Linked DNA regions of Tardiphaga sp. 709. The protein of the gene in region 1 interacts with the protein of each later gene in a pairwise test. Links are inferred from orthologs where the notes say so. Each region holds a gene or a part of one and is shown in the gene's direction. Other genes may lie near its edges. The genes, in order: RSO67_RS03115 and RSO67_RS08275.

Evidence for each region.
Region 2: the proteins of RSO67_RS03115 (region 1) and RSO67_RS08275 interact in binary tests that used the Escherichia coli proteins (3 or more experiments, as listed by UniProt). The link is inferred for Tardiphaga sp. 709 from one-to-one orthologs.

What each region holds. Positions count from the first base shown.
Region 1 is NZ_CP135529.1:563,728-566,978, reverse strand. Bases 28-2,957 are described here. They hold RSO67_RS03115 (HesB/IscA family protein), read left to right. Parts: upstream 28-1,252; coding sequence 1,253-1,663; downstream 1,664-2,957. Other genes in these bases: RSO67_RS03105 (GGDEF domain-containing protein), read right to left, coding at 2,448-2,957; RSO67_RS03110 (TfoX/Sxy family protein), read left to right, coding at 1,842-2,309; RSO67_RS03120 (SUF system Fe-S cluster assembly protein), read left to right, coding at 790-1,191; RSO67_RS03125 (cysteine desulfurase), read left to right, coding at 28-793. In the rest of the region: more of RSO67_RS03125, read left to right, coding at 1-27; more of RSO67_RS03105, read right to left, coding at 2,958-3,251. UniProt on the Escherichia coli protein: Is able to transfer iron-sulfur clusters to apo-ferredoxin. Multiple cycles of [2Fe2S] cluster formation and transfer are observed, suggesting that IscA acts catalytically.
Region 2 is NZ_CP135529.1:1,610,958-1,613,986, reverse strand. What follows is about bases 21-2,728. They hold RSO67_RS08275 (2Fe-2S iron-sulfur cluster-binding protein), read left to right. Parts: upstream 21-1,068; coding sequence 1,069-1,389; downstream 1,390-2,728. Other genes in these bases: RSO67_RS08265 (NAD(P)/FAD-dependent oxidoreductase), read left to right, coding at 2,062-2,728; RSO67_RS08270 (thioesterase family protein), read right to left, coding at 1,409-1,861; RSO67_RS08280 (Hpt domain-containing protein), read left to right, coding at 547-924; RSO67_RS08285 (hypothetical protein), read right to left, coding at 21-150. In the rest of the region: more of RSO67_RS08285, read right to left, coding at 1-20; more of RSO67_RS08265, read left to right, coding at 2,729-3,029. UniProt on the Escherichia coli protein: Ferredoxin are iron-sulfur proteins that transfer electrons in a wide variety of metabolic reactions. Although the function of this ferredoxin is unknown it is probable that it has a role as a cellular electron transfer protein.

The sequences.
Region 1 (3,251 bases):
GGCACCGGTCGATGACGAAGGCAACTTCCTGATCGACGAGTTCGAGAAGCTGCTGACCGACCGCACCAAGATCGTTGCCATCACCCAGATGTCCAATGCGCTGGGCACGCTGGTTCCGGTCAAGGACGTGGTGAAGCTCGCGCATGCGCGCGGCATTCCCGTCGTGGTTGACGGCAGCCAGGCGGCCGTGCACATGCCGGTTGACGTGCAGGACATCGACGCCGATTTCTACATCTTCACCGGCCACAAGCTGTACGGACCGACCGGCATCGGCGTGCTGTATGGCAAATATGACCGCCTGGTCGCGATGCGGCCCTATGCCGGCGGCGGCGAGATGATCCGCGAAGTGGCGAAGGAGTGGGTCACCTATGGTGATCCGCCGCACAAGTTTGAGGCCGGTACGCCCGCCATCGTCGAAGCTATCGGCCTCGGCGCTGCGATCGATTACGTCAATTCGATCGGCAAGGAGCGGATTGCCGCCCATGAGCACGACCTCCTGGCCTATGCACAGGACCGGCTGCGCGAGATCAATTCGCTGCGTATTATCGGAACTGCCAAGAACAAGGGCCCGGTGATTTCGTTCGAGATGAAGGGCGCTCACGCCCATGACGTGGCGACCGTGATCGACCGGCAGGGCGTTGCAGTTCGCGCGGGAACCCACTGCGTGATGCCGCTTCTGGAGCGATTCAATGTGACGGCCACGTGCCGTGCATCATTCGGAATGTATAATACCCGCGAGGAGGTCGACCACCTCGCACAGGCGCTGATCAAGGCACGGGAGTTGTTTGCATGAGTGACATTGCAGAAGCCAAGACGCCGGACACCACCCCCGAGACTGAGAAGCCCGCTCACATGCAGACCACCTCGGCGCTCGATCCCGCCGAAACCGAACGCTTGGGCACTGAAATCGTCGCCGCGCTGAAGACCGTGTTCGACCCGGAAATTCCGGCTGACATCTACGAGCTCGGCCTGATCTACAAGGTGGACATCAAGGACGATCGCTCCGTCCAGGTCGAGATGACGCTGACAACGCCGAACTGTCCGGCGGCCGAAGAACTTCCGACCATGGTCGAGAACGCCGTGGCCAGCGTGCCCGGAGTCGGCCTGGTCAAAGTCGAGATTGTCTGGGAGCCGACCTGGACGCCGGACCGGATGACCGACGAGGCCCGTCTCGTTCTGAATATGTGGTGAGTTGCGTCCGGTTTGCTGAATACGCCGATGGCGGCCTTGAACCGCCGAAGGGACTGAACACATGACTGAGATGACACCGAACCCGACCATACCGGCTGCCAAGCCGAAGCCGCGTCCCCGTCCACAGGTGATGCGCCTGACCGATGCCGCTGCAACGCGGATCCGGGAGCTGACGGAGCGTGCGGATTCCGAGATCGTCGGCTTGCGCGTCGGCATCAAGAATGGCGGCTGCGCCGGCCAGTCCTACACCGTTGAATATGCCCATGACATCAAGCCAACCGACGAAATCGTCGAGGACAAGGGCGTCAAGATCCTGGTCGATCCCAAGGCTGTGTTGTTCCTGCTCGGCACCGAAATGGACTACAAGACCGACCGCATGCAGGCCCAGTTCGTATTCAACAACCCGAACCAGATATCAGCCTGCGGCTGCGGCGAGTCCGTGCAACTGACGCCGGCGAAGATCGACGGCTGAGAGTTGTCTTATCGAAATTAAAACTCTGTGATGCCCGGGCCTGTCCCGGGCATCCATTTTTCTAGGCTTCGGTGAAAACGAAAGAGGCTGGATGGCCGGGTCAAGCCCGGCCATGACCTAGGGAGACGATGCGGACGGACCGCTTCCGCAATGGCGCGTCGCATCCTACACTTCCCCGATGGACCGCGATTTCCTCAGTGAACTTTTCGCCGGCTTTGGCCCGGTAACGATCCGCCGGATGTTTTCCGGCTTCGGCATCTCCGCCGACGGCATCAACTTCGCGCTGGTGCTGCGCGGCGCGGTCTATCTGCGCGCCGATGAAAACTCGATCCCGCGTTTCGAGAGCGAAGGCTCGCAGTGTTTTCAGTATGAGATGCGCGGCAAGCTGCGGATGATCGGATCTTACTGGCAGCTGCCGGAGCGGCTTTACGACGATCCAGATGAAGTCACCGAATGGGCGAGGGTCGCGCATGCCGCAGCGATCCGTGCATCGCTGGCAAAAGCAGGCAAGAAGCGGGCAACGAAGAAGGCGGAGGTCGTGAAGAAGACCGCGGCGAAAAAGAAGGCCGCCAAGAAGGCTGCGGTCGGGAAAGTCGCCAGCAAGAAGGCCAGTAAAGCCGCAAAGAAGCGCAAATCCTCATCCTGAGGGGCCGTGCGCTTGCGCGGCGTCTCCTTGCGAATGGTGAAGCCATTCGCAAGGGATGGCTACGGGGCGCCGGCGCGAGCTTACGATTCCGAGACGCGCGAAGACGCGTTCCTCACCGTGAGGACGGAATGTGGGGCGTCACGCCACCTGAAACTGCAGCTCCGCCGAATATTCCGGATCGACTTCGCAGATCACGCGGTTACGGCCACTGCGCTTCGCGGCATAGAGACAGGCGTCGGCACGGCCGATGAGCGATTCCATATCGTCGCCGATCTGCAGCATCGAGACGCCGACGGAAATCGTGACGCGTCCCAGGATCTCGCCAGTCGATTTTTTCTTCAGCTCCTTTGACATCACGGCGCGGCGGATGTGATCGGCAACGGTAAGCGCCTGACGCAGCGGCGTGTTCGGTAGCACCACGGCGAATTCCTCGCCGCCATAGCGCGCGGTGATATCCTGGCCCTTGATGGTCTGCTTCAATGACTGGCCGACAAGACGCAGCACCTGGTCGCCGGTGAGATGGCCGTAATTGTCATTGAAGGACTTGAAGTGATCGATGTCGAGCATTAGGAGCGACAACGGTTCGCCGCGCTTCACCGCGGTATCGATTGCCGCCATCAGCGCACGGTCGAAATATTTGCGGTTGCCGAGCGCGGTGAGGGGATCGGTCAGGCTCTCGGCGCGGATCGCCTCGAGGCTCTGTTGCAGCGTGTAGACCTCGCTCTTCGAGGACAGTAGCCGTTCTTCCAGCGCCTTGTTCGTGTCGTGTACTTCACGGGTGGATTTGACGAGACTCTCGATCACCGCTTTCACCGCAGCAGAATCGTGCGCCCGCGACAAATCCTTGCTGGCACCATCCAGACTGGCATTGAAGTTCGTCGTCATGCCCAGAGCGTCGGTGATGAGCGCCATCACGTCGTCGATCTCGCCGATGACGCGGGC
Region 2 (3,029 bases), 1.0 Mb from region 1 along the record:
GGGGGAAGATGGATTGGTGGGAGTATTGTCGGCACGGATCGCGGGTTGATCGCGATCGACATGCGCGGGATCACTGATGTTGAGAGCTTCCTGGATGGCAGAGAGCGCGACTTCGGTCGGATCCTTGGCCTTTTTGGTGTTGTTTGCCATGCTCGTTCCACGCCCCCTGATTACGCAACTGACACAGAAGTCCCCACGATTCGTTCCCGCCTGCAGCATGGCGACTGGCCATGTGCACCCCGCGGGACGAATTTCGGACTGCCGGTCGCTCGGCTTGTCCGCTACTTCCGCAAACATCCTATTGGCTTGGTCGCGCGAATGAAATGGTTCTGGTTAAGACATTCTTAATGATAGTTAACGGCTTCCCCCGGTAACTTCTTGTGGCGCCTCAAATAAACGGAATGGCCCCTCAATCGTGGCGAGTTTGCGTCAAAACTGCGTCAACCCGGCGGATTGTACCTAGAACGTTCCGTTAACCAATTCCGTGTTTGGCTGCAAAAAATCGCAGCCGGATCGTTCGGTTGGCGGGAATTTGGGCCATCATCAATGCCGCTTCACCTCGAACGGGTTCAATGGATGCCGTCACCGCCGCTGGTTCCCGATGACGGACCGATCGATTTCCCCCACCTTCAACGTATGACTATGGGCGATAGCAGCCTGGAGCGTGAAGTTCTGGCGATGTTCGCGGCCCAGTCGAGCGAGTTGATCGAGAAGATCGTCAAAATGCCGGCGGATGCGGCTGCGCTCACGCACAAGCTGAAGGGCTCCGCGCAGGCAGTCGGCGCGTTCCGCATCACGGAAGCCGCCGAGTGGCTGGAAAGTGCGCTGCGCGACAACATCGATACCGCTGAGGCCCTGATGACGCTCACTGACGCCGTTCTCGAGGCGCGGGCGGAGATCGACGTCCTTCTGAAGCGGTCCTGATCCCCAAGGGATCGTTTTTGATCCCCCAAGGGGTCATGCTTGATCCTGCTTTTCCAGATGACGGTTTTGCTGCGGAGTGCTGGCGCGATCCGGATCGACCCGTTATAGGACAGCCCGTATCTTCCTTTCGGCAGCGCGAGCATCATGGCCAAGATAAACTTTGTCGATCACTCCGGTGAGACCCGCAGCATTGACGCCGAGATCGGCTCCACGGTGATGGAGGCGGCCATCCGCAATGCCATCCCGGGTATCGAAGCCGAATGTGGCGGCGCCTGCGCCTGTGCCACCTGCCACGTCTATGTCGACGAAGCCTGGCAGGAGCGCGTCGGTGCGCCGACGCCGATGGAAGAGGACATGCTGGACTTCGGTTACGACATCAAGCCGAACTCCCGGCTGTCGTGCCAGATCAAGATCACCGATGCGCTCGATGGGCTTGTTGTGATCACGCCGGAACGCCAGGCCTGAGCTTTCCGAGATCTCTTATTTACTGCGCGTTCAAGCCGCGCAGCATCCAGGGCTGGAAGCGCTCGACCACATCCGGTGGGATCGGTGTCGGCGCGCGGCTGGTGAGGCCAACCATCACGGTCGTTGCGATCGCCGAGGCCATGCACTTGCCTTCCGAAAACACCACCTGCGAATAGGTCACCGAGGTCCGGCCGATCTTGGTGACGCCGAGCCCTAGTTCGATCTTGCCGGGCCAGTGCAATTCGGCGCGAAAGTGAATATCGAGCCGCGCGAGCACCCAGCTTTGCCCAGGCGCGATCAGCCCGCATGCCGGGTCCCGCATCAGCAACACGCGGCTGGTCTCGAAATAGCTGGAATACACCGCGTTGTTGACGTGGTTGTTCGGATCGAGATCCGCAAAGCGCACATTGTCCGACAGGCGATAGGGATAGTCGTCGAGGACGGGCGCCGGGGCGCGGGCAGGGGCGTTCACGAAGTTGATCTCCAGCAATGCTCGGCAGGTTTGCGTCTGTTACAGCGCAGTTGCACAGCCCAGGCAAGGGCGGGGCGCGTGCTGATTTCAGGCCGAGCCGCTGTGGCTTTCCCTGTGCGGCGCCGCTAGGCTGGACGCAATTGCCGGATGGCGCCGGGCTCTGCGATCTCGCAGGGCTGGTTCAACCGAGAAAAAACACTATGGGCGAAACGATCAAGACGGACGTGCTGATCATCGGCGCCGGCCCCTGCGGACTGTTCGCCGTTTTTGAACTTGGTCTGCTCGATATGAAGGTCCACCTCGTCGATATCTTGGACAAGATCGGTGGCCAGTGCGCCGAGCTCTATCCAGAAAAACCGATCTACGACATTCCTGCGATTCCGCTGGTCACCGGTCAGGGGCTGACCGAAGCACTGCTGGAGCAGATCAAGCCGTTCCATCCGACCTTTCATTTGAATGAAATGATCGAGACCATCGAGAAGATCGGCGATCCCTTGTTTCGTGTCACGACGGATGCCGGCCAGGTGTTCGAAACCAAGGTGGTGGTCATCTCCGCCGGCGGTGGCTCGTTCCAGCCGAAGCGTCCGCCGGTGCCGGGCATCGAAGCCTATGAGGGCACGTCGGTGTTCTACGCGGTGCGGAAGATGGAGCAATTCCGCGACAAGGATCTGCTGATTGTCGGCGGCGGCGATAGTGCGCTGGACTGGACGCTCAACCTGCATCCGGTCGCGCGGCGCGTCACGCTGCTGCATCGGCGCGATGATTTTCGTGCTGCGCCTCACAGTGTCGAGCAGATGCGCAAGCTCGTGGCAGCGGGTCAGATGGACCTGCAGATCGGTCAGGTCACAGCGCTCGAAGGCGAGGGAGGCCATCTCACCGGGGCCGTCATCAAGGGCAATGACAACGAAAGTGTCCGGATCGACTGCAATACGATCCTGCCGTTCTTCGGCCTGACCATGAAGCTCGGTCCGGTCGCCAACTGGGGCGTCACGCTGGAGAACAACCTGATCCCGGTGGAGACGGCGTCGTTCGAGACCAATGTCCCCGGCATCTTCGCCATTGGAGATATCAATACATATCCCGGCAAGCTGAAGCTCATCCTGTCTGGCTTCCACGAGGGCGCGCTGATGGCACAGAAGGCGTATCACTACGTCTATCCGGACAAGCG